Regions from separate parts of the Hyphomicrobium sp. 99 genome, predicted to be linked through region 1. Evidence: predicted binding sites of a transcription regulator. Region 1 holds the regulator's gene; each other region holds the start of a gene.
The links. Region 1 encodes LexA, which represses DNA repair genes until DNA is damaged. Its sites were predicted from a motif close to TGTTCNNNNTGTGTTCNG; they were not measured.

Region 1 (9,746 bases):
GCCAGACGCACCGTCGAGGTGGAGGCGTTCTGCTCGTGATCGGCATGCAGGATGAAAATGCGATCCAACGCACGCGAGATGATCGGATTGACGATGTAGGGCTCGCACGGCACCGCAAAGCACATCTGCAGGAAGTTCGATGTGTAATCGAGATCGTTGCGCGGATAGATGAAGGGCTGCCCCATCGAATATTTGTAGGCCATTGCCGCGATCGTCGGCATCTTGGCGATCATGCGCTGGCTCGCGACCTCGCGCTGCGTCGTATCGTTGATGTCGGTCGAGTCGTGATAGAACGACGACAATGCGCCGACCGTCCCGACCATGACCGCCATCGGATGCGCGTCACGCCGGTAGCCCGTGAAAAAGCGCGTCATCTGCTCGTGAACCATCGTGTGGTTCGTGATCGTCTTCCGGAAATTGATGAACTCGCCGTTCGTCGGCAGCTCGCCGTAAAGCAGCAGGTAGCAGACCGCCAAGAAATTCGTATTTTCCGCGAGCTGATCGATCGGATATCCGCGATACAGCAATTCGCCCTTATCACCATCGATATAGGTGATCGAACTCTTGCAGTTCGCCGTCGACGTGAAGCCCGGATCGTACGTGAAGCAGCCGGTTTCTTTATACAGGCTGGCGACGTCGATGACGTCAGGCCCGATGGTGCCGGAACGCACCGAAAGCTGAACCTGCTTGTTATCGACAGTCAACGTCGCACTGGGCTTCGTCGCGCCCTTTGCAGCTTTGTCGTAAATGTTCATGCTCGCCACCTCGCCCCGGAAGACACGACCGATGCCTGAAGTAACTTATCGCACTCTCCGGTTAACGGCCGGATGTCGGCGGCCCGGAGAACGTTTGGCGGCCTTCACAAAAGCAATCGGCTATTGAAGGATTTAACGGATATTTTGCGGTGCGGCAAGAGACCGTTAAGACGCCAATTGCCCAGCTATCCGGCAGCATCCGCAATCCGGCCCAGGCTTTCCTCGCGTCCTAGCACCTCGAGCACGTTGAACACGGGTGGCGAAACCGCGCGCCCCGTGAGCGCCGCGCGAAGCGGCTGTGCGACGTTGCCGAGCTTCAAACCCTTCTCTTCGGCAAAGGCTTTGACTTTGGCCTCCAAGAACGCCGCGGACCATTCAGTCTCCGGAACCTCCGACAAGAGTTTGAGAACATCGGAGTTCGACGCGCGGCCTTCCGGCCCGAGCAGTTTTGCGGCCTTGTCCTCGAGCTTCAGCGGCCGCTCGGCAACGATGAACAATGCGCCGCCAACGAGTTCCGCGAGAGTCTTCGACCGCTCTTTGAGCGACGGAATTGCCGCTGTGAAATTCCCCCATCCCTTGGCGGCGAAGAGATCCGCGAGAAGCTTGCCTGACAAGACCGCAGGCAGCTGCCGCAGCACTTCGCGCGCGAGCGCAATGTCCGGACGCGGCGGCGCTTTCGGATCAGGAGGCAGCTCAGCCAGCGCCTGAAAATTCAGATGAGGCAACATTCCGCGCACGTGCGCTTCGAGTTCCTCGTCTTGAGCGGCGCGAATGTAGTGCCCGTTCAAATCATCGAGCTTCTTGAAGTCGAGCCGCGCCGGGCTCTTGTTGATGCCGTCGATGTCGAACCAGCGGATGAGATCGTCCGTCGAAATGATCTCGTCGTCGCCGTGGCTCCAGCCGAGGCGCACGAGATAATTGCGCAGAGCGACCGGCAAATAGCCCATGTCGCGATATTCTTCGACGCCCTGCGCGCCGTGACGCTTCGAAAGCTTCGCGCCGTCCGCGCCATGAATGAGCGGCACGTGCGCAAATTCCGGAACGTGCCAACCCATGCCCTGATAGATCTGCGTCTGCCGCGCCGCGTTCGTCAGATGATCGGCGCCGCGGATGACGTGCGTGATCTCCATGTCATGATCGTCGACGACGACGGCGAGATTGTACGTGGGATTGCCGTCGGATCTCAGAATGATCAGATCGTCGAGATCCTTGTTCGGGAATGCGACGCGCCCCTGCACATGATCGTTGACGATCGTCTCGCCCTCGCGCGGCGCCTTGAGGCGAACCGCTGGCTTCAAGTCTTTCGGCGCATCCTTCGGATCGCGGTCGCGCCAGGGCGAAAGGAAGATCTGCGGACGCCCCTCGGCCTTTGCCTTCTCGCGCGCGGCATCGATCTCGGCGGGCGACGAATAGCAGTAATAGGCGGCGCCGCGGGCGAGCAGTTCGTTTGCAACCTCGCGATGGCGATCCGCGCGCGAAAACTGCGAGACGACGTCGCCGTCCCAGTCGAGCCCGAGCCATTTGATGCCGTCGAGGATGGCCGCGACCGCCGCCTCGTTGTTGCGCTCGCGATCCGTATCTTCAATACGCAGCAGAAAGCGTCCACCGCGGCCGCGCGCGTAAAGCCAGTTGAAGAGCGCCGTGCGCGCGCCTCCGATATGCAGATACCCTGTCGGAGAGGGTGCAAATCGCACGATGGGCGCACTCGGTGTAACGGTCTCGGACATTGACCTTTTTGCTCGCCTGCCATTGAGGGAATGAGGCTCCGCTCGTAGCATGTGAGGTGGGACAAGTTAAGAGGGCGGAAATTCCGGCCTTGGCTTGCAACGGGCAGGGGGCATGTCGGTCGAAGCGGCTGGGCTAGAGATCGGATTTCCGGCGCAACCGGAGCGTGGCCTCAGCCGCGCCGCGCTTCTGTTCGACGCCGAACGGGAAAGCTTTTTTCTTTGGGCTCCGGTTTGCCTCGGCGCCGGGATTGCGGCCTATTTCTCACTTTCCGTCGAACCGCCGACGATCATGGCATTCGCGCCCCTCCTGCTGGCGCTCATCCTGCGTTTGACGGTCCGAGCGGGAACACTGGCCGCAGCCATGACGACCGCTTTTGTATTGGCGGGAGCGGGCTTTGCAATTGCAAAGCTGCGTGTCGAAGCCGTCCGCGCCCCAGTCCTGACCAAGGCCCTGCATGGCGTCGAGATCACCGGCACCGTGACGATGGTCGAAGCAAAGATCCCGCGCGGCCAACGGCTCACAATCAGGAAGCCGACCATCGCAGGCCTGACAGCCGATCAAACGCCGGCCGTCATTCGCATCCGGACGATGTCCGCGCGTTCGCCCGCGGCGCCCGGAGATCGCATTCGCATCAAAGCGAACCTGTCGCCGCCTGCGAAGCCTCCGCTTCCGGGTGGCTTCGATTATGCCCGCACCGCTTGGTTCGATTCTGTCGGCGCGGTCGGATACGCATTCGCCGCGCCCGTCATCGAGGGGCATGAAGAGTCCGGCTCGCTTTCGCAGTGGTATCGTCAGACGATCGAAAGCGTCCGCCAGGGAATTGCCGCGCGCATTCGCCAAGCGTTGCCGGGAGAAACCGGCGAGATCGCGCTTGCGCTGATAACCGGAGAACGCGGCGGCATCACCGCTGCGACGAACAACGCCTTCAAGAATTCCGGCCTCTTTCACATCCTGTCGATTTCCGGCCTGCACATGGTGATTGCAGCTGGCGCCGTGTTCTATTCGGTCCGTCTCATGCTCGCCGCCGTCCCGCTGATCGCATTGACGCTGCCGATCAAGAAGATCGCCGCCGCATTGGGAATACTGAGTGCCATCGCCTATCTTGCAATTTCCGGCGGACAGTTCGCGACCGTCCGTTCGGCGCTGATGATCCTGATCATATTCGGAGCCGTGCTTCTCGATCGCCCCGCGTTGGCATTGCGAAACGTCGCGCTCGCGGCTTTTCTGATCCTCATCGTTTATCCCGAAAGCCTGCTGGACGCTGGCTTCCAAATGTCGTTTGCCGCCGTCACGGCGCTGATCGCATCGCACGAAACCTTGAGCAATTTCCTCGGACGTCAGTCGCGCCCGCATCCGGTGCTGAAGGTCGTGAAGTTCTTCGGCGAGATTATTGCCTCGACCCTCATCGCGAGCGTGGCCGTCGCGCCGTTCGCCGCCTACAACTTCCACCAGAGCCAGCAATATGCCGTGCTCGGCAATATGATCGCCATTCCGATCTGCAACATCATCGTCATGCCGTCGGCGCTGCTGGCGATGGTGCTGATACCGTTCGGGCTTGAATGGCTTGGACTGAAGCCGATGGGCTGGGGCATTGAAGGCATGGCCTGGTGCGCGAACAAGGTTGGCGCATTGCCGGGCGCCGTCGGCCACATTCCGGAAATTCCGGCGCTCGCCTTCGCCCTGATGCTCGCTGGCGGAATCTGGCTTTCGCTTTGGCAGACGCGCATTCGGCTTTTAGGCGCGGCTCTCGTGGTTCTTGGTCTGCTCCTCGCGCCGTGGATGCCGCGGCCCGATATCCTGATCGGCCAGAAAGGTCTGATCGCCGTGCGCGACACCTCCGGAAAGCTCTCCGCGCTGCCGAACAAAGGCTCGAAATACGATCTCGACCGCTGGCTCGAATATGACGGCGATGGCCGGACCGCGCGCGATGCGCAAAGCGGTGACGCATTCACCTGCGATGCGGCTGGATGTATCGCCCATGTCAAAGGCGCAACCGTCGCCGTTGCGAACCATCCCGCGGCCATCACCGACGATTGTCTGAATGCCGACGTGCTGGTCATCAATGACCCGAAGCCGGAGGACTGCAGCGTCCCGCGAACCATCATCGATGTCTTCGACCGGTGGCGAAACGGCGCTTATGCGCTCTACGTCGACCGGACCGATGATAGCCCGGAACCGCGCGTGCGCCTCGAAACGGTCGCCGCCCATCGCGGCGAGCGGCCGTGGAGCGTGATGCCGGAGCGCAAGTCGCTTGGATTGCCGAAGCCGCGCATCGTGGAGACGCCGGGGGGAGGGGCACCCCCGCCCGCAGTGGCACGCGCGACCGAAAACCCGGAATCAGATCCCCGAACCCTGGCCGAAGACGACCCGGGCGAGGGGCCCGAACCCGCGAACGACTGGCTCGACGACGCGTCCGCTGACGCGTCTGCCGCCAGCGACGCCCAGTAGCGCCAGCCTCAGTAACGCCTGAGCAGCCCGACGAGCCGCCCCTGAATGTCGATCTGATCCGGCCCGAAAATGCGCGTCTTGAATTCCGGATTGGCCGCCTCGAGCGCGATCGTCGACCCCTTCTTGCGCAGCCGCTTCAGCGTCGCTTCCTCGCCCTCGACGAGCGCGACGATGATGTCGCCGTTCTCCGCGTTGTTGCAGCGGCGGATGATGACGGTATCGCCGTCATGGATACCCGCCTCGATCATCGAATCGCCCTTCACTTCCAGGGCGAAATGCTCGCCGTTCGTTAAAATGTCGGGCGGCACGGCGATGTCGTGGGTGTGGTTCTGAATGGCGCTGATCGGCGTACCGGCCGCGATCCGGCCCATGACCGGGATCGAGACCGTCCGCGCGTCGATGACGTGCGACGGCGGCGGTGGCGAAACGCTCGCACGCGGCCCGGAGCCTTCGATCACGCTCGGCTGGAAACCGCGCTGCGGCGCGATCGAGGAAACGGAGGCGCCTGCCCCCGCGCTTTGATTGTCCGGAAGCTTGATGACTTCGATGGCCCGCGCCCGGTGCGGCAGACGGCGGATGAACCCGCGCTCCACGAGAGCCGTGATGAGCCGGTGAATGCCGGACTTCGACCTCAGATCCAGCGCGTCCTTCATTTCATCGAACGAGGGGGGCACGCCGCGTTCTTGCATGCGCGCGTGGATGAAAAGCAGGAGGTCTTTCTGTTTCTCGGTGAGCATCGCGTTTCGTCTCAAGCCTTCCATGGCTGTGCGAGCGCCGCTGGCCGAAACGCTGACCACCGAACGGCCACCCGCAGGATGACGGTACAAATCGTGTATGTACGCTACACGTTCTTGTCTCGTTCTGCAACCTCGCCCCAACTTATGCAACCCATCGTCGTGCGAATGAAGGGAGGAGTGGCACGAATGTCTCGGCCTCCACTGCGTCCAGCACGGGAACGACAAGTTCGGGCGGACAGCAGCAACTCTCGTCATCCCGGCGCAGGCTGGGATCCAGGCAACGTGAAGCGCACTCGCATGTGCTGTCCCCACGGAGCGACCCGCGTCTGACGTTTTGTTGAGGCTTGTCTGGGTGCCGGCCTTCGCCGGCATGACGGCGGTGGGGGAGAGCAAGCGCTCGCCCGGGATGACAGCAGGAAGCCCATCTCCGTAACAATTCTCGTCATCCCGGCGCAGGCCGGGATCCAGGCAACGTGCAGCGCACTCGCATGTGCTGTCCCCACGGAACGGCCCGCCTCTGACGTTTTGTTGAGGCTTGTCTGGGTGCCGGCCTTCGCCGGCATGACGGCGGTGGGCGGGGCTCGCTGCAGCCATAGCCATCCCTGCCGGCTGGGTCCCGGGTCTCGCAAGCGCTCGCCCGGGATGACAAGCGGGGTGTCGCGGGCGACGTATGAGGCGAACGCTCCAGTTCGAGCGCCTGAATTCCGCCGCCTCGCAGCCGTGCAAAAGCGCCGGAAGCCGTGCGACGGAAAGATGGTCGCCGCCGGTCCAACACCGGCGCAGCAATTCGATTTTCGGCCGTTTGGAGCGGGGCATCGTCGGGCCATGCAGGGTTGGTTCTCGCAGATCGTCATAGGCGTCATCGTCACCGTTTTGGGCACCGTCATCGCGAACGCAGTCACTGGCGGCCGCGCCGGCCATCACTTCGTCCCGAGCTTCCACGCCTCGTCTCGCCACTGATCTCTTCCGCACCGGCGGCCGGCTCCGCGAAAGCGGAGCCGTGTGCGCAATCAATAAGCACGAAGCGGACGGGTTCCGCGGCTGGGTCGTGCAGCAATGAAGTCTCGGAACCGATCCGCTCCGTGACAGACCGAGAACAGGGTCTCGAGCAGGGTCACTTTACGTCAGCGGGATGCTCCGCACACAGGCTTCTCACCCTGTGCGAACCTTGCCGATCGCCTTGTCCGGAAGCGCGCGTCACGCCCCGGGTCGGGCTGCCCCACCCGAGCCCGACGCAACGCCTTGCGCACGAACCCTTCGCCGGATGGGCGACGCGATTATGCGTGAGGAGGCGAGAGCGGGGATAAGTTTTTTTGAGTGGGGGGAATTGCAATTTGGAAAAGGAGGAATGGGGGCTGTACAGATGATCTGCTCTGAGAGAAGTTAACGGAATTGGGTGGGGTCGCGTTGTTGCGTTTGGGGGGCGTAAATATGTTCGAGGAACTTTTGCATTCGGTTTTTGAGCAATGGTCGCACGTCGCGGAGACGTTTTTTCAAGGAATTCAGGCCCCCAAAATATTGAGCTTTCTCATTCCGATCTTTCCGGCGGCCTACGGAGTGTTCATTAAATGGCGCAGCTCGGGATATCGTCTCTTGGACAGGATGGACGAATTCTTGGGGCGGCAAGAGAAGCGCTTGCAGGAGTCGAGAGAGTCCGTTGCGGGTCTGTTTCGTTGTCCTTCACCGGCTAGGGCGCTCGACGAGCCCACTTTTGACTCTCGCTCTGTCAGCAGATCGCTTCGCAAAATGAGTTGGGGCTTCGGAGCTGCGGCTGTCAACGACTTGCACGGAGCTATCGTCATCAGTTCCAATCAAGCTCGCCTTGCGCAGAAGCAACTGGAAGAATTCAAAAGTCGGCAAGCGCTTGCTCACCTCTTGCTGGGCGCAAAGGAAGCCTCAAGAAACTTACAAGATCCGGAAGGACGACGCGCTTCGCGAGAGGCAGCGCTTGAGCATTTTAATTCAGCAATTGAGATCAATAGTGGTGATGTTGATGCAATCGAATACGCCGGGATGATGCTGCTCGAACTAGCAAATCCCGCAGGCGCGCTGTCACGCTTCAATGAGCTGATTGCATTGCGCCAAGCGGACGGTGGGGTTTCGCTTGCCCGTGCATACCGTTTGCAGGCTACCGCTTTCGAAACTCTACCTTCGCCAGCGAATGCCAATGCAAACGCTGCGCTCGGGAATGCACTTGCGGTACTTCCCCCGTCAGAAGCATTGGAACGCGCTCTCACTTTTGAGCATCGGGGAAATGTTAGAGTGAAGCTCGGGTTTCTACCCGCAGCGAATACCTGCTTTCAAAACGCCTTGACCATCTATCAAAGCTTTAGGTCAATGCCCGCAGGTCGCGAAGGCTTGGACGAGTCAATGCTGCGATAGCAAAGATAAATCGCTCGCAGAGCGCCTCCGTTGACACCCCGTCGCAGCAGGATGAGGTGCCACCACCCGTAGGCCCCTCTAATAATTGGCTAACTAGATTTGCAAAGCCCAACGGCTAGCAAAGCCTATTGCAAACGCCGCTCCGCTCGCCAATACCGCATGCCCTGCACTTTGCCAGTGGGCCATCGTCAGCATTTGCGATAGGCCGAGGTTCGTAAACCGAGCTGCGAATTTGCGCTGCTCACGGAGCGAAACTGAAAAGAGAGCCGCGGCTCCAAGCAGCGCTGCCCATATCGGTGCGCCAGCGAACGCAGCGAATGCCGTGAATAGTATCGATGTGAATGCCAGCATTGGTATCCCCCAATTTGGGGTAATGAGCCGTGATTCCCGAAATCCATGCAGCTTCGCGCTGTGAGCGAACTGGAATAACCTGTTGATAACAAGCCAACGCCCAAGCTCCGCTTAAGTTGCGAGCACCAACGCCACCCCAAGCCCGCGCCGGCGGCCGGCTCCGCGCAGCGGAGTCGCCGGCGCAATTAAAAAAGGCAGCTTGCGCCGCCTTTTTCTTTCTCGTTTGGGAGGATCGGTATTCGAAGTTTGGGGAAATTCAGGATTCAAGTTGCCAGATGCCCGTCGGCAAACGGCAGGCGACGATTTCGGTCTCCTTCGTCGTGTCGACGCCGGTCAGCGAGACGACCGCATGGCGGCAGACGCTGCCGCGCGTGTCCTTGAACGATGAGACGGGCTTGACGATGCCGGAGAGGCGTCCGTGCGCGCGGTGCCAGACATAGCTCGAGCCGTCGGCAACTTCCGTCAGGGCGAATTGCACGCTTTCGAGCGCCGCATATTCGTCATCCCGGTCAAGCGCGACCTTGACGCTGGTGAGTTTCGTTTTGTCGTCGAGGGCGCTGGGTTTCGGGCAGGCGGCCGATGCGAGGGGCTGGTCCGCACCCCAGGCAAACCCGTAAGGTAAGAAAATCGCCGCAACCAGCGCGAATGCCGTTGCGCCGGCCGCGGCAGTCGAGAATAGGGACGCATTTGAGGACATGACGCTTACTTTCAACTCAGGCGGAACGCGACGCTCGCCCAACAAGACGATGGGGGGAGTCTGCCTCAGTATGGTTAAAAGGGACTGAACATATGTCGCGGCGTGTGCTGTAACGGGGCGCGCCGCCATCTTGGCAAACCGATTTGAACGCGCGATCTGCAATTGAGACTGAAAATCCAGCGTTGAGCACGCAACATGAGTGACACCGGAACTTCCCAGACCTCGGCTCCCGAAAGGGCACCTGATTTCTCGACCGCCGAAGATCCTTTTCTGCTGTTCGAGACCTGGATGTCGGAGGCAGAAAAGTCCGAGCCGAACGATCCGAACGCGATGGCGCTCGCGACCGTCGATGCGGGCGGAATGCCGAACGTGAGGACGGTGCTGCTGAAGGGACTGGATGGGCCAGGCAGCGCCGATCGCGGCTTCGTCTTCTACACGAACTTCGAAAGCGCGAAGGGCCGCGAGCTGCTCGCAAACCCGAAGGCCGGTCTGCTGTTCCATTGGAAGAGCCTCGAACGGCAGGTGCGCATTCGCGGTCCCGTGTCGCTGGTCTCGCATGGCGAGGCGGATGCCTATTACGCCTCGCGGCCACGGCTGAGCCGCATCGGCGCCTGGGCTTCGCATCAGTCGCGGCCGCTATCGTCGCGC
Region 2 (9,746 bases), 1.2 Mb from region 1:
CCGTCGAGCGTCAACGGCACTTTGATCGTGACGTTGTTCGCGATCTTCCGCAGAACTTCCGCTTCCTGCATCATGCCGTCGTATTCGGTCGCTGCAACCTCGGCCGACACCGGGCCGGGCACCACGGCGCAAATCTCTTTGACGATTTCCTTGAAGTCGCGGCCGGCCTTTGCAACGAGAGACGGGTTCGTCGTAACGCCGTCCAGTAAGCCCGTCGCCGCCAACTCTTTGATCTCGGTCACGTCGGCGGTATCGACGAAGAATTTCATTTCTTTCTCCTCACCTCGTCCTTAAGTCTTGGCCCTGCCTTTGGTGCGCCGCAACTTCCCGGCAAACCTAGCACGACCGATTCTCGGAGGAAGCTTCTAGTCCGTTGAACGCCCCTTTGGATAGCCTGCTTCAAATCCTGGATAACAACGCCGGCGAGGCCTCTCGCAGTGTGCCCGTGCTCATGCCCGTGGCCCTCGATCAGACCTACGACTATCTGGTGCCGGAAGGCATGGACGTCGCGCCGGGCGCCTTCGTGCTCGTGCCCTTTGGGCCGCAAACCCGCATAGGGATCGTTTGGGATACGCCCCGCGGCGAGGGGAAGCCCGTCGATCCGAAGAAACTCAAGGCTTTGACGAGCCGGATTGACGCACCGTGCCTGCCCGAGATTTCGATGCGCTTTGCCGAATGGGTCGCGCGCTACACCTTGGCGCCCCTAGGCATGGTCGCGCGCATGATGATGAGCGCCGACGCCGCGTTCGAGCCGCCGAAGCATCGTTTCGGCGTGTGCATTGTCGAAGGCGCTGCGCCCCCGCCGAAAATGACCCAGGCCCGCACCCGCGTCATGGAAATCGCAGCCGATGGCCTTGTGCGTTCGAAATCGGATCTCGCCAATCTTGCCGGCTGCTCGACGGGCGTGATCGACGGTCTCGCCGCCGCGGGTATGCTCGTCGAAGTCGCTATCCCCGAGCGTGTCTTTCCGAGGCCGCAAGCGGAACATGGGATCACGGACTTCACCGCCGATCAGACGCGTGCCGTCGAAAGCCTGAGAAGCGCCGTCGACGCCGACAATTTCTCCGTCACCCTGCTCGACGGCGTCACCGGCTCCGGCAAAACCGAAGTCTATTTCGAAGCCGTCGCACGCGCGCTCGAAGCTGGTCACCAAACCCTCATTTTGCTTCCCGAAATTGCACTGACGAGCCAGTTCCTCGACCGCTTCGCGCGCCGCTTCGGTGCGCCACCCGTCGAATGGCATTCAGCACTCAGTCCCGCCGAACGAGGCCGCATCTGGAAAGGCGTCGCACGCGGCGACGTCCGCTGCGTCGTCGGTGCCAGGTCCGCGCTGTTCCTGCCGTTCTCCGACTTGGGGCTGATCGTCGTTGATGAAGAACACGACCAGGGTTTCAAGCAGGATGACCGCGTCCACTATCAGGGACGCGATATGGCCGTCGTCCGCGGCAACCTCGGAAAGTTTCCCGTCATCCTCGCTTCCGCCACGCCGTCGATCGAAAGCCACGTGAACGCGCTGATCGGACGATATCGCCACGCCATCCTTCCCGGACGGTTTTCGGGCGTCCAAATGCCGGACGTCTCCGCGATCGATCTCCGCTCGGAAAAACTGACGCCTGGCAAATGGCTCGCTGAACGCCTCGTCGCGTCGATGACCGAGACGCTCGAAAAAGGCCAGCAAACGCTGCTCTTTCTGAATAGACGCGGCTACGCACCGTTGACGCTGTGCCGGTCCTGCGGACACCGCCTCGAATGCCCGCAATGCACGGCGTGGCTCGTCGAGCACCGCTTCAAGAAAAAGCTGACCTGCCACCACTGCGGCTTCTCGCTGTCGCTTCCGGAGAAGTGCCCGAAATGCGCCGCGCCGGGCTCGCTCGTCGCCTGCGGCCCGGGCGTCGAGCGCGTGCAGGAAGAGGTCGCGGAACGCTTCCCCGATGCGCGCGTCGCGCTGCTCTCGTCCGATCTCATTCCGGGATTGCCCGAGATGCGCGAGATGATTCGCGGCATTGAAGCCCGCGAGTTCGACATCATCATCGGCACGCAGATCGTCGCCAAGGGACATAACTTCCCGGGCCTCGCGTTGGTGGGCGTCGTCGATGGCGATCTGGGCCTCGCGCACGGCGCCGATCCCCGATCCGCCGAACGCACGTTCCAGCTCCTGCATCAGGTGACCGGCCGCGCTGGGCGCACGAGCTTCGTCGGCCGAGGCTTCGTCCAAACCTATTCGCCGGAACACCCGGTGATGACAGCCATCGTCGCCGGCGACCGCAACGCTTTCCTCAATTACGAAGTCAAGACGCGCCAGGCCGGACTGCTGCCGCCCTACGGCCGCTTGGCGGCGATCATCGTCTCCGCGCGAGAGAAACCCCTGACCGAACAGGTCGCCCGCGAAATCGCGCGCCGCGCGCCCCCGAGCGACGTCATTTCCGTGCTGGGACCATCCGAAGCCCCCATCGCCGTCGTGCGCGGCCGCCACCGCTGGCGTCTCCTCGTGAAAGCCCCGCGCGACGTCGATCTGCAGGGCTATCTCAGGGCGTGGGCTGGAATGATTCCAAAACTCAAGTCCGACGTTCGCATCACCGTCGATATCGACCCCTACAATTTCCTTTGATTTGAGTTCGTCTAATTCGAAGGATTCTGCGGCATGTTTGCCATAAGACGCGGACCACTTATGCGCGTGGCCAACCCGTCATTCCGCCCGCACCGCAAATCGTCTAAACGACGTTGAGGCCCGCGCCTGCGCCCGGCCTGAATGAACCCTGCCAGCACTTCATGAAAGCACTTCATGCCCCTTCGCATTGCCGTCCAGATGGACCCGATCGATCGCATCGACATTAGCGGCGATTCGACATTCGCAATCCTTCTCGAAGCGCAGAAGCGCGGACACGATATTTTCTACTACACGCCATTCGATCTCGCCTTGCGCGGAGACAAACTCTTGGCGCGCGGCCAGACGCTGAAGGTCGAAGATAAGCGCGGCGCGCATCACGCGCTTTCCAATCCCCGTACCGAAAATCTGGGCGATCTCGACGTCGTGCTGCTGCGGCAGGATCCGCCGTTCGACATGGCCTACATCACGACGACGCATCTGCTCGAACGCATCCATCCGAAGACGCTCGTCGTCAACGATCCCGCGAGCGTGCGCAACGCGCCGGAGAAGTTGTTCGTGCTGGACTTCCTCGATCTGATGCCGCCGACGCTCGTCACGCGCTCGCTCGCCGACGTGCAGGCCTTCCGCGCCGAATATAAGGACATCATCGTCAAGCCACTCTACGGCAACGGCGGCGCCGCCGTGTTCCGCTTGCGGCCGGAGGACGGAAATCTCGGCTCCCTTGTCGAGCTCTTTCAAACGGTGTTCCGCGAGCCCTTCATGGTGCAGGAGTTCCGCCCCGAGGTGAAGGAAGGCGACAAGCGCATCATCCTCGTCGATGGCGAAATCGCAGGCGCGATCAACCGCGTTCCGCAGGCCGGAGAAACACGCTCGAACCTGCACGTCGGAGGCACCGCCGCGCCCGTCGAACTGACCGACCGCGATCGCGAGATCTGCGCGCGTCTCAAACCCGAATTGAAACGCCGTGGCCTGATCTTCACAGGCATCGACGTCATCGGCCCCTACATCACCGAAATCAACGTCACGTCGCCGACGGGCATCCGCCAGGTGAAGGCGTTCGGCGGCAACGACATCGCCGCGATGATCTGGGACGTCATCGAAGAGAAGAGAAAGTCGCGCGCATGAGTGGGCGTATCGATATTCAAACGATGAAAGGCCAAGTCACGATGAGATCGATGACGATCGCAAGCTCGCTCGGAGCGCTTTTGTTCGTTGCGCTCGCAATGCCGTTGCAAGAAGCGCGAGCCGTCACGGCCTCACCGTTCGCGCCGCTTCTGGGACGTTGGTCGGGCATCGGAATGATTGGCTACAAGGCGAGCCCGCCCGAAAAAGTAAAATGCCGGGCGACCTACCTGCTCACCGAGACCGAAGACGAGCTGAAGCAGACGATCCGCTGCGCAACGGCAGGCGGCGCGGTCGAGATCGTCAGCAACGTGAAGGAGACCGGCGGCAAGCTCTCCGGTCACTGGAAAGAGACGATCCATAATTTCGAAGGCGACCTGACCGGCGATGTCACGCCGAAGGGCTTTCACGTCGTCATCCAAGGCACAGACGTCTCCGCCAACATGGACCTCGTCGTGAACAACGATAAGCAAGCCGTCGAAATTCAGTTCACGAATTCATCGCTGATCGGCATGACGCTGGTGATGACGAAGGGGTGAGGGAGCGCTGTTTTTTTTGGTGCGCTCGGACAGGTTTTTGAAACGGCCTCGGCCGAGCGCTCATCTCGCTGAACTTCCTTCGCGGTCTCCTGAAACCGATTGAACGGCTCTTCAGGATCTAGTTTCAGGTTCTTTGCGCTTAGGCACGTAACATCCAATCGTGAGGGAGTGGTGTGGAGGGAAGGATTTGCACCTCCCGCGGTACTCCGGGCCTGCGGTCGTTTCGCTTTTTCCTCGTTCCATCACCTGCGTGGTTCAGCGTAACCAACTAGGCTCCACAGCACCGCAAGCTTCTCCATGCACCAATTGACGTGTGCCGACCGCGTTGACTGGCACATCTCGATTGACATATCGATGTCGGTTCGTGACGCTCTCCGGACAACCATAAAGGCAAGGCAACAGTTATCATGACTTACCAGACCTTTCCGGGGGAAGGCCCCGGCCACTCGGACAGCATCTCGAAGTTGAAAGCTCTTGGCTTCCCGGGGCGCATGGATGGGCTTTCTTATCTCGACATTGGCTGTAACGAAGGCTTTTTCTGCTTTGAGGCGAAGAAGCGCGGTGCCGCCGTTTCTGTCGGGGTGGACACGTACGCCCCTTACATCGACAACGCTCGCGAACGCGGCCAGCGCTACAACCTGGACGTGGATTTTCGCGTTGGTGATATCTTCGACGTGGAAGGTCAGTTTGACTACATCTTGGTTGCCTCGGTTCTCCACTACATCAAGGAGCCGATTCTGTTCTTCCGGAAAGTTTTCAGCCTGTTGAACCCGAACGGAACCTTGTTGCTTGAAGTCGGCGTTACCGACAATGACCGCGACCTGACCCGCGTCTTCCGTGACGATACGGACTATGTCTATCCTTCGTTGAAGTTTCTGGCGAAGAACTGGCTTCGCGATTTCGACGTCAACCTGTTCGGCGAAAGTGTTCCGCAGGTCGGCGACCCGGTGAACCGCAAGGTTTTCCACTGCCACAAGATCCAATCCGTTTATCTGGCCCCGCCGTCCGCGAGTGCCCTCTCGGCTATTTCGCAGGTCGAAGGGCAGCGTATTGATGCTGACCAGTATTTCCTGCCGGCCGTTCCGCGTTCACTCGCGCGCGTGCCCGAGCAGCAGAAAGAGATCTTCAAGGCTGGCGACAAGTTCGACGGCGATGTTGTCCTTGCGTTCAAGAGCATCGCTCACGACCGGTCGATCGTGAACTATGTCGTCGATGTGCTCAACGAAGCCGTTCGCTTTCAGGGCGGCTCCAAGCATACCTTCGTTGAAGGGCGAATCGTGCCTTTCATTTCCGAGCAGTTGTCGGCCCGGCTCAAGCCCTCGGAAGGTTTCCGTGTATTCCGCATGGCCACATGTGACGCAGAGGGCTCTATCCAGATCGGCCAAACGGGAGCGATCGACGTACAGAACACTGCCGACGTGCGGGCGGATATCGAGAAGTTTGGAGCCCAAGCTTGGGCCGAACGCTACCTTTTGCAGAACCGAACACCCAACAGAGCCCTGTTCGAGCGGATCACCAAACAAAAGGCGTACTGGCTCGGGCCAATAGACGTTCCGGTTGCCGATCTCATCCCAATGAGCGGCCCGGGCCGAAAGTATCATGAGGATCAAGCCGAGTGGGACCGCAGGGCAGATCAGATCGCCAAAGCGGTCAACTCACCCGATGACATCCCGCCTTCCATAGCCTTCGTTAGAGACGAAGAGGATGGCTCACGGAAGCTAGTCCTAGCCGATGGAGCGCACCGGCACGAAGCGTTCAGCCGCCGAGGCTTCAAGACCATGCCGGTCCTTCTATGGTTCGATAACGAGGCCCTCTACATGAGCTACCAAGCTAGGATCGCGGCTTGATTGCGATGGTTTGGGAGGACTAACGGATGAGTTTTTACACGCCGAAATACATTTGGCGGATACCACAAGGGCGATTTGGTTTTTGCTACAGTTGGCAGCCGAAGATTGCTGTGCGATGTGAGCCTGCGTTCCCCCTTCGTTCTTGACTTTGTCTCAGCCTGCTGATTAGCTCTCCTCAGGGGGAGCAAAATGTACGGTCAGATCTCCACGCTCGCGTTCATCGGCATCGAGGCACGGCCCGTCGAAGTGCAGGTCCGCGTGACGCCGGGGGCCGCCGCATTCGCCATCGTCGGCCTGCCCGACAAGGCAGTCGCAGAAAGCCGTGAGCGCGTCCGTAACGCCCTCCACGCGGTCGGCCTGGGGCTTCCCTACAAGCACATCACCGTCAACCTCGCGCCCGCGGACCTGCCGAAGGAAGGAAGCCACTTCGATCTACCGATCGTGCTCGCGATGATGTGCGCGATGGAGGCGATCGCGCCCGATGCCATCGCTGGCTATGCCGCCATCGGCGAGCTGGCGCTCGATGGCTCCATCCGGGCCGTGCCGGGCACGCTGCCGGCTGCCATCGGCGCCAACGCCATCGGCAAGGGCCTTATCTGCCCCGCCGCCTCGGGCCCCGAAGCGGCCTGGGCGAGCGAGGACATCGCGATCCTGGCGGCCCCGCACCTGCTGTCGCTGGTCAATCACTTCAAGGGGACCCAAACGCTCTCGCGGCCTGAACCGAATGTGCTGCCGACGCAGAGCTACGCCGCCGATCTCCGCGATATCAAAGGGCAGGAAACCGCCAAGCGCGCGCTCGAAATCGCCGCCGCCGGCAACCACAACCTCTTGATGATTGGCCCACCCGGCTCCGGCAAATCGATGCTCGCGTCGCGTCTTCCATCCATTTTGCCGCCACTACAACCCGAAGAGATCCTCGAAGTCTCGATGGTGCATTCGCTGGCGGGCGAACTGATGGGCGGCAAGCTCACGGTCGAACGTCCGTTCCGCGCGCCCCATCATTCGGCGAGCATGGCGTCACTCGTCGGCGGTGGCTCGCGGCCAAGGCCAGGAGAAGTCTCTCTCGCCCATCACGGCGTTCTCTTCCTCGACGAGCTGCCGGAATTCCAGCCGAACGTGCTCGACGCACTGCGTCAGCCGCTGGAGTCAGGCGAAACGGTTATCGCACGCGCCAACCATCGGATTTCCTATCCCTCGCGCATCCAGCTGATCGCGGCGATGAACCCGTGTAAATGCGGAGGCAGCAATCCCGGCGAGCCGTGCCGTCGCGGCCCGCGCTGCGCCAGCGATTATCAGGCGCGCGTATCCGGCCCTCTGCTCGATCGCATCGATTTGCAGATAGAGGTCCCGGCCATTTCCGCTGCCGATCTCGTTCTGCCCGCTCCGTCCGAAGGAAGTGCCGAAGTCCGAACGCGCGTCGCAGCGGCCCGCGAGCGGCAACGCGCCCGATTTGCAGCGCTGGGTGCCAGAGGCGTCCGCACGAATGCCGATTGCTCGGCAACGCTTCTCGAACAGACTGCAATGCCGGACGAAGCAGGTGTGACGCTTCTTCGTCACGCGGCCGAAACGCTCGGGCTATCGGCGCGCGGCTTTCACCGCACCCTAAAGGTCGCGCGAACGATCGCCGACCTGGAGCGTTGTGACACCGTATCCCGCGCTCATGTCGCGGAGGCCCTGAGCTATCGAGGAGAGACATTGCGACAGGTAAGAGCAGCCTGACGTTCGACAAATGGTGAAGCGCATGGAGTTTCGAAAATCTTCTACTATTCAAGCCGCCGAGTACGATGGTGCGCGCAAGACGCTCGACATCGTTTTTTCGGACGGCAGTTGCTTCACCTATTACGAAGTGCCGGATCGGGAATACGAGGGTCTCGTCAAAGCGGCCTCCGCCGCGGGCTATTTCAAGAAGCGCATTCGCGACAAGTACATGTGCGAGGAGTGCATCCGACAGCGCACGCCGCGCGCAAATAAAAACGCCGGAACTCGAAAGCCCCGGCGCACACTTCACTGATTTGCGTTTGTCGCGATCAGCCGAAGACGGATTTCACGCCCGCCTGCATCGCAGCGGCTTGAGCCGCATTCCGCAAGAGACACGCGATCGTCATCGGCCCGACGCCGCCCGGAACCGGCGTGATCGCGCCCGCAACTTTCGAGCACTCTTCATACGCGACGTCGCCGACGATCTTCGTCTTGCCGCCTTCGGACGGAACGCGATTGATGCCGACGTCGATGACGGTCGCGCCCGGCTTGATCCAGCTACCCTTGACCATCTCCGGAATGCCGACAGCGGCGATGACGAGATCGGCGCCACGGACGACGTCTTCGATGTTCTTCGTGCGCGAGTGCGCGATGGTCACCGTGCAATTTTCTCTAAGCAGCAGAGCCGCGACCGGCTTGCCGACGATGTTCGAACGGCCGATGACGACGGCGTTGAGGCCCGAGAGGTTCGACACCACGCTCTTTGCAAGGATGACCGATCCGGTCGGCGTGCACGGCACCAGCGCGCGTTCGCCAACCCAAAGCCGGCCGACGTTCACCGGATGAAAACCGTCGACATCCTTATCGGGGCTGATCAGGTTCAGCACCTTCTCGGCGTTGATGTGCTTCGGCAGCGGCAGCTGCACGAGAATGCCGTGACAGGCCGGATCGTTGTTGAGCTTCTCGACAAGAGCCAGCACGTCGGCTTCCGGCGTCTCGGCCGGAAGGCGGTGCTCCCACGAGTTCATGCCGACCTCGACGGTCTGCTTCGCCTTGTTCGCGACATAGACCTTGCTCGCCGGATCTTCGCCGACAAGCACGACGGCTAGTCCGGGCTTCAGGCCATGCTCTTTCTGAAGCCGCGCAACCTCTGCAGCAACCTCAGCGCGGACCTTCGCCGCAATCTCTTTCCCATCGATGATTTGCGCCACGGACATTCCCGTCTTTCCTCCTCGTTAACTTATTTTCTCAACGCGTCACTTCGTTCCTGCAGTCGCTGTTCGAGCACGTCCGGATCACCGGAAATCCGCAAGGATTTGAGCCGCGACTTCCCGCCCGTTGCGAGCGAAACCGAGCTCTTTGTCACGCCGAGCCACCGGGCGACCAGCTCTTCGAGCGCCCTGTTGGCAGCTCCATCTTCGGGAAGTGCGCGGACACGCGCCTGAAAAGCCGGACCGTCGGGGGTTTCGACGACCCCGTCAATCGCCTCTTTGGAAGATTTCGGGGTCAGACGAAAGTGCGCAATGACGCACGCGCCCCCATGCCGCCAAGCCTTGCGAGCTGGCGGCTGGGATGCCGACCGGCTGATCACACGATCGCCTTGGCGATATTCGGAAGTACGACGGTCTGGATGAAATAGCAGGCGAGCAGCAGAATGACGGGTGAAATATCGAGCCCGCCCATGTTCGGAAGGGCGTTCCGGATCGGCCGCAGCAATGGCTCGGTCACCGCGTTCAACCCCTGCCAGATCGAACGAACCATCGGATTGTAGGCGTTGATGACCCCAAAGGCCATCAGCCAACTTACGATCACGACGGCGATGACGACGTAAGTATAAAGAGTGATGAGATAACTGATAAAAGCCAGAAGCTCGAGCATTCGCCGTCCCGCAGTTGCGCACCGTTGCGCCATGTAGCCCCGACACCCAGTGCG
Region 3 (9,746 bases), 1.4 Mb from region 1:
TTTTGGACCCAGTCCTCAGCGATGCTCTCTGAAGCGATCCACTCTCTCGTCGATACCTCGAACCAGCTGCTGCTCCTTCTCGGCATCAGCCGCGGGAACCTGCCGCCCGATGCCCAGCATCCGTTCGGACACGGCAAGGAAATCTACTTCTGGAGCTTCATCGTCGCGATGGTGCTCTTCTCTCTTGGTGCAGGCGTCGCGATCTACGAAGGCATCGAAAAAGTCCTTCATCCGCAGCCGCTGCAGCACGTATTCGTGCTGTACGTGGTGCTGCTCGTCGCCATGACGCTCGAAGGCTATTCAACCGTGAAGGCGGTCGGTGAATTCAACAGAAGACGCCAATCGTCCGGGCAGGGATTCATCACAGCGCTCCGCGCCTCGAAGGACCCGACGCTCTTCGCAATCGTGCTCGAAGACTTGGCGGCGATGGTCGGCTTGACGATTGCGCTTCTCGGGACCATGGCGGCCCATCTCGGCGGCTATGATTGGGCTGACGGCGTCGCCTCGATCCTGATCGGCTGCGTCCTGGCGTTTGTCGCGATCTTCATGTCGAGCGAAATTCGCTCGCTGATCGTCGGCGAAGCGGCGTCGCACCCCGTTCAAACCGGAATACGCAAAATCATCGAAGCAGAAACGGGCGCCGACAAACCGATCCGCAAAATAAACGAGATTCGCACGATGCACCTCGGCCCCCAGGACATCCTGGTGACGGCGAGCGTCGATTTCGATGATTGGGTGAGCGCCCGGACTGTCGAGGATGTGACGGCTCGACTGCAGAAGGCGATCAAATCACGCTACCCGGACGTGCATAATCTCTTCATTGAAGTGCAGTCCGAGCAGACGTTTGCGGCCAGCAAGAACGCGTCTCAGATCCAAGTCGTTGGCAGCGCCGCCCACTGATACGCAGAACGCTTGCGATTCCGCCAACGACCGTCCCTCTAGCCGAAACATTCGCCCGTCGCGGCCCGCGCCGCGGGGAATTAAATGGCCAGCCGATTAGAGACCCACACGCGCGCCAATTCAAAACACACCCGCGTGACGTAACGGCTCTTCAACGAGAGTTCGCCAGCCAATCGCCGGCGCCAACTGAAAACTGATGTCGCAGCAAGGCCGCGCATGGCGGCCAGCTCCGCGTAGCGGAGTCGCCGAGCCCAATTAGAATTCTGGCGTTGCCTCAAGGCCGCGCATGGCGGCCAGCTCCGCGTAGCGGAGTCGCCATGCGCAAACCAACAAAGCGTCGCCACGAGCAATCAGACTTCCGCACTTGGCGGCCGGCTCCCCGAACCATTTCCCGCTCGTGGCGGCCGGCTCGCGGAACGCGTGTCGCCACGAGCAATCAAAAAGGAATCTCGTCGTCGATGGCCTTGTCGAAGCCGCCCTTCGGACCACCGGTCTTGGCGACGCGACGCGGCTCGCTTGAACTCGAAGAACTTCCGAAGCCGCCATCCGAAGAACCGTAATCGGCGCCGCTCTCTTGCATCCCGACCGACGCCCCGCGTCCGCCGCCCGCGCCATCAAGCATGGTCAGCGTGCCGTTGAAGCCCTGAATGACAACTTCAGTCGAATACTTCTCGGCGCCGCTCTGATCGGTCCACTTGCGCGTCTGCAGCGCGCCTTCGATGTAGACCTTCGCGCCCTTCTTCACGTACTGCTCGATGACCTTGCAAAGCGGCTCGCTGAAGACGACGACGCGGTGCCACTCGGTCTTTTCCTTGCGCTCGCCCGTCGCCTTGTCGCGCCACGTATCGCTCGTCGCGACGCTCAAGTTGGCGATCGGACGCCCGTCCTGCGTGCGGCGGATCTCAGGGTCCTTGCCGACATTGCCAACCAGAATGACCTTATTGACCGACCCTGCCATTCGCTCGTCTCCTTACATGAATTGCGATGGCCACCTGATCGCAAGATGCGATGGCCGCCAGACCGCGATGCCGGCGGAGGTTTCACACGCTAGCACCAATTGAGTTGCATCAACAAACCGCTCGATCGAACGGAATCGCTGCGGCCAACCTAAAGCCTCGTCCGCCAGCCTTCTCCAACCATTTGACCTTTGTCCACGACCTTGGCGCAGCAGGCCGAGCTTGCGCCTCGGCGGATAGCCGTTCTCTAATTGTTCTATACATGCAATCGCCCGCCCTCCGCAAGTCCGTTCGAGCGCAGCCTGACGGTGGGACCGCAAAACACCACTGCTCCTCCGTCTCCAAATTGTTGTTGCGTCACCACGAATGTCGTCTTGACTGACGAGCAGCATCGTCTAGGCCGTTGTAGATAATAGCGCGAGCGCGCGCACTCGGAGCACCACGCCGCAAATGGCTCACTTCAATTGCCTCAACTGTCCGGGATATTGCTGTTCGTACCCGGTTATCGCGCTCAACAAGCGCGACGTCGAACGCCTCGCCAAGCATTTCACACTGAAATACGAAACGGCGAAGCGGCGCTTCACGCGCGAAGGCCACGGCCACAAATATCTGATGCGCCGCAAGGGCGATAAGATCTACGGCCGCATCTGCCAGTTCTTCGACACCAAGAAGCGCTGCTGCACGATCTATAAGGCGCGCCCGACAGCCTGCCGCGATTACCCCGGCCCCGGCCGCTGCGGCTACTATGATTTTCTGATGCACGAGCGCCGCTGCCAGAACGACCCGACGTTCGCCGCGATCACCAATCACAAAGATTGATGCACCTCGAACCGATCGTCACCGGTCGGTTTGTCGGCTGAGGGCGCCCGCTTGGAAGCCGCCCTCCCGTGACTTCTGCCCAGCCGAATAGGATGTGTACGCCGAAAAATATTGATCCGTACACGAAAGCGATGCTACCCCCGTTATATTCGCAATGAGTAATATTCCGGGGGGAATGCAGGAATGATCTACGACTGTTTCACCTTCTATAATGAACTCGATATTCTCGAAATCAGACTCCACGAGCTTTACGAAGTTGTTGATCGTTTCGTCCTCGTCGAAGCCAACTGGACCTTTCAAGGCAATCCGAAGCCTCTCTATTTCGCAGAAAACAAATCTGCCTTCAGCCGCTACGCCGATAAGATCATCTACGTCCGCGTAGACTTCCCCGACTGCAATCTGCAATCCCGTCTCACCACTGGCCCGCGCGATGCAATCTGGGCCCGGGAACATTTTCAACGGGAACAGATTTCGCAAGGCCTGAAGGACGCATCGCCCGAAGACCTGATTATTGTTGGAGACGTCGATGAGATCATATCGGCGGCGAAGCTACGCGAAGCCATCGCAAAGAGACGCCCCCGCGAACTGACAATTTTCGAGATGCCGATCTACACCGGTTCCGTCAACCGGCGCCTCACCGGCAGCATTTGGGAAAAAGGCCCAAGAATGATTGAATTCTCGGATTTTCCAGGCGCCCAACACCTTCGATTGACAAAGGTGGTCGCGGCCAAGCACTTGGGTAATACTTTTATCGGCCGTTTCTACACGAGATATCAGAACTACATACTACGCGGGATGGCTATTCGGCTTTGCGTCATTTCGGATAGTGGTTGGCACATGACGTCCATCGGTGATTGGACGAGGTATCGCGACAAAATTCTCGCATATTCCCACATGGATCGCGCCGACCGAGAAGACTTCAAGTATCGAGAGGCCTTCGAGCGGCGGTTGTCCGAAACGACAACGCCTGTAGACCTCGCCCAGCTTCCTAAATTTGTTCAGGAAAATTCGGAGCGCTTTGCGGTCTCGTGATCGCTGTCCCACCGCGCAGTCCCACCGCGCATTGCTGCCGGCTCGCGGGAACCTCCGCGCGTGGCGGCCAGCGCGGGGGAAAACGTCCTGCGCTTGCGGCCGGCTCCGCGACAGCGGAGTCGCAAGCGCCAACAAACATGCGCAAAAAAAACGAACCCCGCCGGATCCTCGGATCGCGCGCGGGGTTCTGACCTTCGATGGATAGCCCAGATTAAAACCGGACTTTGATTGAGGCTGTGGGACCGGCTAGGTCGCCACCCTCATAAAAAATTCAAATTGTTGGTGGGGACAGCTGATTGAGCGCGGCCAGTTCTCGAGAGCGCTCATTTAAGCTGCTGACCTCGCGAACAAGTCCCGAGGTCCCGATGATAACCCGGCGGAGTCATCTCATCTCCTTAACTCGGTTGCTCCGTCACGCCTACCGCCTCCCATGCCAGCTCACTTACACGCTCATGAACGGACGTGGCTCGCTTTCCAATCCGCAGCTCATCGGCCCATCGACCGAGACGCATTTACCGGAACCGTCAACGAGAGCGGTATCGTCACAATAGAAATGTGTGCCTCAAAACAGCTGTCGTCAACCCGTTACAAAGACGAAATCGATCACATTATCGCCCATCTCCATTTCGTCTGCTAAGAGCCGAGCTACGCAAGCGATCGAAAATCAGCAACGAAAGACGATAGTTATGACGGTACAAAAGACGGGCGGCTGCCTTTGCCAGAGCGTACGTTACGAAATTAACGGACCTCTCAATCCCATTCTGGCATGTCACTGCTCGCAATGCGCCAGAACGAGCGGCAACTTCGCGACCATGACGAGTACCGCCGCCGCCAACGTCACCATGTTGTCAGACGAAACGTTGCGCTGGTTTCAATCATCGGAAAACGTGAACCGCGGCTTCTGCTCGCGCTGCGGCAGCAATCTTTTTTGGAAGCAGACCGGCAGCCCCGACATCTACATTACCGCCGGCACGATCGATAAACCGACGGGCCTTAGAATTATCGGGCACATCTACGTCGCCTCTAAATCCGACTACTACGACATCACCGACGGCTTGCCGCAAAAAGACGAATGGTGATGTGAACAATCGGACAAGCCCAAGGACGACTCGCTAATCTCCTTCAACCGTCATCCCGGCGAAGGCCGGGATCCAGCCAACGTGCAGCGCATTCGCAATTGCTGTCCGCTCACAGCGAACGGGCTCGCTCTTCTCGACCGAGCCGCGGAAGATCGAAACCGTTTCCTTCACGCATTGCCGGCCCGACTGAACCACGCGCACGATGTCGTCACCCGCCTTGCCCTGGCAAAGCACGGCGGCGTCCTGCGCGACCTCAAACGGCGGTGCACAGAACTCGGCGGCCGTCTTGACCCAAGACGAAACTTAGGAGCAAACCTGAAAGCCATGCCTCTATTCCTAATCACGGGCCACAGCGGAACAGGTAAATCGACGCTCGCCGCCGAGTTGTCCCGGCGCGGATTCCGCGCGATCGACGCCGACATCGATTATACCCTTATGCAGTGGAGATGCCTGAAAACAAAGAAGGCCATCCCAATGCCGGAGCGCCCCTTCGATTTCAGCGAGCACGCGACTTTTTGGAATGAGGAGATAATGGAACGATGGCTTCGCTCATCGAAGCCGAGATTCATCTGCGGGATTAGCGGCAACGTAGAAACGTACCTGCCGCGCTTCGAGAAGATTTTTGTGCTTGAAGCATCCGAAGCCACGACGCGAGGACGCATCCTTTCCAGGGCCGACAACGCTTTCGGGAAAAACGCGCTGGAATGGAAAGCGATTGTCGCTACGCGGAAGAAATGGAACCCCTGGTATGCCCATAGGCACACGGTATTGAACGCCGAAAGTCCCGTTGACGATCTTGCCGAAAAGATCATCGAAACGCTTCCGGCATTGGCGCGTTTCGATGCTTATTTCAGGCGGTCGAAAGCCGCGTCGCTAGAATTCGCTTTCCTAGTTGCGCATGCTGCAACTACAGTTGCGGAACCTGCGTTTTGCCTCACCTGATCGGACACGCCTTGTCGCAAGGCACGGGCTCGCTCTTTTCAACCGAGCCGCGGAAGATCGAAACCGTCTCCTTCACGCACTGCCCGCCCGACTGAACCACACGCACGATGTTGTCGCCCGCCTTGCCCTGGCAAAGTACGGCTGCGTCCTGCGCGACGTCGAATGGCTTGTCGCCCAGCGCCTGCACCTCATCGGCGAGCGCGCTCGAAATCAGAAGGCTCGCGAAACCGCCTGCTTTGGAAGCCGGCTTCGGCAGCTGGGAAAACGCGATCCACTCGTAGTTGACTTGCCCGTCGGGACTGCGAACGCGGATCGAAATGTCGCCGGTCTTCGAGCAAGAGCCGACATCGACGCGCGCATTGCCTTGCGTCGAGAGCGACCGGTATTCGATCTTGCAGTCGAAATTCTTCTCGAGCAGCTCCGCCTGCGCCAAACGATGATCGACCTGGTTGAACGGCACGTCGTTCTTCCAGGAGAAATAGAGATTGCGCGCCGTCGGAACGGCGGCCGCAACGGAAACCGCAAGCACCAGCAGCTTGACGACCGAAACGGTCCGATTCACCGGATGCGCGGGGTGCGCAAAATTCAGCAGAGATGGAGCTTCGCTCATTGTGTTCCCTCCCGGTAGCGACGCTTGACTGGTTTCGGCGAGCCATATGATGGCGTCAAGGCTGAATGCTGACGGCTTGCTGACAGACCCGTGAACAGAAGCGCGCGGAGGGCGTTTGAAATGAAACCGGGCCGGGCCGCCCCACGAGGCTGGCAAGGTTGCAGATCGCGCCCTCCGGCACCTCAGAAAGCGAGCTAAAGCCTTGAAATCCCGACGCTCGCGCATCATCTGTGAGCGCTTGCTCCGGTCGCATTGCCGCCCCAGTCCCCCTCGGGTAGACCTTACCTCATGAAATCACCTGCGAAAAAGCCCGCCCCCCGCGCCGGGTCCGAATTGATGAAGACCATCCACGTGCGTGGCGCGCGTGAACACAACTTGAAAAACGTCGATCTCGAAATCCCGCGCGACGCGCTTGTCGTGTTCACGGGCCTTTCGGGCTCGGGCAAATCCTCCCTCGCCTTCGACACAATCTACGCCGAGGGACAACGCCGTTATGTCGAAAGCCTCTCGGCTTACGCCCGCCAATTCCTCGAGATGATGCAGAAGCCGGACGTCGATCACATCGACGGCCTGTCGCCCGCGATCTCCATCGAGCAGAAGACGACCTCAAAAAATCCCCGCTCGACCGTCGGCACGGTGACGGAGATCTACGACTACCTCCGCCTGCTGTTCGCCCGCGTCGGCGTTCCCTATTCCCCCGCGACCGGTCTCCCCATCGAGAGCCAGACCGTCGCGCAGATGGTCGATCGCGTGCTCGAGCTGCCAGAAGGCACGCGCCTTCTCATCCTCGCGCCAGTCGTGCGCGGCCGCAAAGGCGAATACAAAAAGGAAATCGCCGAGTGGCAGAAGAAGGGCTACCAGCGCCTCAAGATCAACGGCACCGTCTACGACATCGGCGACGCCCCGAAGCTCGACAAGAAGTACAAGCACGATATCGACGTCGTCGTCGACCGCATCGTCGTGAAGAAAGACTTAGGCGTTCGCCTCGCGGACTCCTTCGAGCAGTCGCTGAAATTATCGGACGGCCTCGCGATTGCGGAATACGTCGACAAGCCTTTGTCGAAAGCAGAGACCGAGGGCGCGAACAAATCGAAGAACGATACGCACGAGCGCATTCTCTTTTCTTCCCGCTTCGCCTGCCCCGTTTCCGGCTTCACGATCGACGAAATCGAGCCACGGCTCTTCTCGTTCAACGCGCCCGCGGGCGCCTGCCCCGTATGCGACGGCCTCGGCTCCGAGCTTCGCTTCGAGCCGGACCTCGTCGTGCCCGATGGATCGCTCTCCCTCGAAAAGGGCGCGATCTATCCATGGGCGAAAACCGGCGTCTCGTCTCCCTATTACGAGCAGACGCTCGAAAGCCTTGCCAAGCACTACAAGATTTCGATGAAGACGCCGTGGGAGCGCCTGCCGAAGCACGTGCAGCTCGCGATCCTCTTCGGCTCCGGCGACGAAGACATCGTCTTCACCTACTGGGACGGCAGCCGCAACTACTCAACCGAGAAGCCGTTCGAAGGCGTCATTGGCAACATCGCCCGCCGCTTCAAGGAAACGGATAGCGACTGGGTCCGCGAAGAGCTCTCGCGCTATCAGGCGGCGCACCCGTGCGAAGGCTGCGGCGGCTATCGACTGAAACCGCAGGCACTCGCCGTGAAAGTCGGCGGCAAGCATATCGGCGAGGTCTGCGATCTCTCGATCAAGAACGCCAACGACTGGTTCGCGGAAATCCCCAAGACCTTCACGAAGCAGCAGTCCGAAATCGCGACGCGCATCCTGAAGGAAATCCGCGACCGCCTGAAATTCCTGAACGACGTCGGCCTGACCTACCTCACGATGTCGCGCGCGTCCGGCACGCTGTCGGGCGGCGAAAGCCAGCGCATTCGTCTCGCCTCGCAAATCGGCTCCGGCCTGACAGGCGTCCTCTACGTCCTCGACGAGCCGTCGATCGGCCTGCATCAACGCGACAACGACCGCCTGCTCGACACGCTGAAGCACCTGCGCGACATCGGCAACACCGTCATCGTCGTCGAGCACGACGAGGACGCGATCATGCACGCCGATTACGTCGTCGACGTCGGCCCCGGCGCCGGCATCCACGGCGGCCGCGTCGTCGCTCAAGGCACCCCGCAAGACATCATGGACAACCCGGCGAGCCTCACCGGCGAATACCTCTCGGGCGTCCGCTACGTGCCGATCCCGAAAACGCGCCGCGCCCCCGACAAATCGAAATCGCTCACCGTCGTCGGCGCGCGCGAGAACAACCTGAAGAACGTCTCGGCCTCGATCCCCGTCGGCCTCTTCACCTGCATCACCGGCGTCTCGGGCGGCGGAAAATCGACGCTCCTGATCGACACGCTCTTCAAGGCCGTCGCGAGGAAGCTCAACAACGCCAAGGAGCACCCCGGCGAGCACGACAAGATCACCGGCATCGAGCACTTCGACAAGATCATCGACATCGACCAGTCGCCGATCGGACGCACGCCGCGCTCGAACCCCGCGACCTACACCGGCGCCTTCACGCCGATCCGCGAATGGTTCGCAGGCCTCCCCGAAGCGAAAACGCGCGGCTACGAGCCGGGCCGCTTCTCGTTCAACGTGAAAGGCGGACGCTGCGAAGTCTGCCAGGGCGACGGCGTCATCAAGATCGAGATGCACTTCCTGCCCGACGTCTACGTCACGTGCGAGGAATGCAAGGGCAAGCGCTACAATCGCGAGACGCTCGCCGTCACCTTCAAGGAGAAGTCCATCGCCGACGTGCTCGACATGACCGTCGAGGAAGGCGCCGAGTTCTTCAAGGCCGTGCCGTCGATACGCGACAAGCTCGAAACGCTCGCGCGCGTGGGCCTCGGTTACATCCACATCGGCCAACAGGCGACGACGCTATCGGGCGGCGAAGCGCAGCGCATCAAGCTGTCGAAGGAACTCTCGCGCAGAGCAACGGGACGCACGCTGTACATTCTCGACGAGCCGACGACGGGCCTTCACTTCCACGACGTCGCCAAGCTTCTCGAGGTGCTGCACGAACTGGCGGACGCGGGCAACACCGTCGTCGTGATCGAGCACAACCTCGAAGTCATCAAGACCGCCGACTGGGTCATCGACCTCGGCCCCGAAGGCGGCGACGGCGGCGGCACCATCGTCGCGGCCGGAACGCCCGAAGACGTCGCCAAGGTCAAGGAAAGCTATACGGGACAGTACCTGAAGCCGGTGCTGGCGCGGAAGCCGAAGCCCGCAAACAAGAAGCAGGCGGCGGAGTAGATATGGCCGACAGCAAGGCAAAGCCGCCTCTCGCAATCGCAGCCGATGCCGCTCCTCTCCGCACCAAGCCGTCGAACTATCCCGAGCCCTTCTTCAGCCGCATGGGAAAGCGCGAGAAGCGGCCGCTCGGCGACATCTTCGGCCTCAAGAACT

Region 2: G359_RS02250 (YifB family Mg chelatase-like AAA ATPase) is a predicted target of LexA. The motif match lies at 6,243-6,260, and genes of this name have one in related genera.
Region 3: G359_RS14400 (single-stranded DNA-binding protein) is a predicted target of LexA. The motif match lies at 2,098-2,115, and genes of this name have one in related genera.

Annotation. Positions count from the first base shown of each region.
Region 1 covers NZ_KQ031382.1:1,583,895-1,593,640, forward strand. Annotated here, with positions in the region: gene gltA (citrate synthase) at 1-755, opposite strand, end outside; gene gltX (glutamate--tRNA ligase) at 941-2,482, opposite strand; gene G359_RS07740 (ComEC/Rec2 family competence protein) at 2,595-4,931, shown strand; gene lexA (transcriptional repressor LexA) at 4,940-5,668, opposite strand; gene G359_RS07750 (hypothetical protein) at 6,323-6,628, shown strand; gene G359_RS07755 (tetratricopeptide repeat protein) at 7,100-8,050, shown strand; gene G359_RS07765 (hypothetical protein) at 8,658-9,098, opposite strand; gene pdxH (pyridoxamine 5'-phosphate oxidase) at 9,294-9,746, shown strand, end outside.
Region 2 covers NZ_KQ031382.1:391,299-401,044, forward strand. Annotated here, with positions in the region: gene fsa (fructose-6-phosphate aldolase) at 1-269, opposite strand, end outside; gene G359_RS02230 (primosomal protein N') at 374-2,608, shown strand; gene gshB (glutathione synthase) at 2,783-3,733, shown strand; gene G359_RS02240 (hypothetical protein) at 3,730-4,269, shown strand; gene G359_RS02245 (methyltransferase domain-containing protein) at 4,677-6,116, shown strand; gene G359_RS02250 (YifB family Mg chelatase-like AAA ATPase) at 6,306-7,835, shown strand; gene G359_RS02255 (KTSC domain-containing protein) at 7,846-8,127, shown strand; gene folD (bifunctional methylenetetrahydrofolate dehydrogenase/methenyltetrahydrofolate cyclohydrolase FolD) at 8,144-9,031, opposite strand; gene G359_RS02265 (DUF167 family protein) at 9,055-9,405, opposite strand; gene G359_RS02270 (YggT family protein) at 9,402-9,692, opposite strand.
Region 3 covers NZ_KQ031382.1:2,984,293-2,994,038, forward strand. Annotated here, with positions in the region: gene G359_RS14395 (cation diffusion facilitator family transporter) at 1-900, shown strand, start outside; gene G359_RS14400 (single-stranded DNA-binding protein) at 1,337-1,858, opposite strand; gene G359_RS14405 (YkgJ family cysteine cluster protein) at 2,307-2,675, shown strand; gene G359_RS19755 (glycosyltransferase family 17 protein) at 2,859-3,707, shown strand; gene G359_RS14415 (GFA family protein) at 4,394-4,786, shown strand; gene G359_RS14420 (hypothetical protein) at 4,820-5,020, opposite strand; gene G359_RS14425 (hypothetical protein) at 5,318-5,728, shown strand; gene G359_RS14430 (hypothetical protein) at 5,721-6,338, opposite strand; gene uvrA (excinuclease ABC subunit UvrA) at 6,627-9,593, shown strand; gene G359_RS14440 (cupin domain-containing protein) at 9,596-9,746, shown strand, end outside.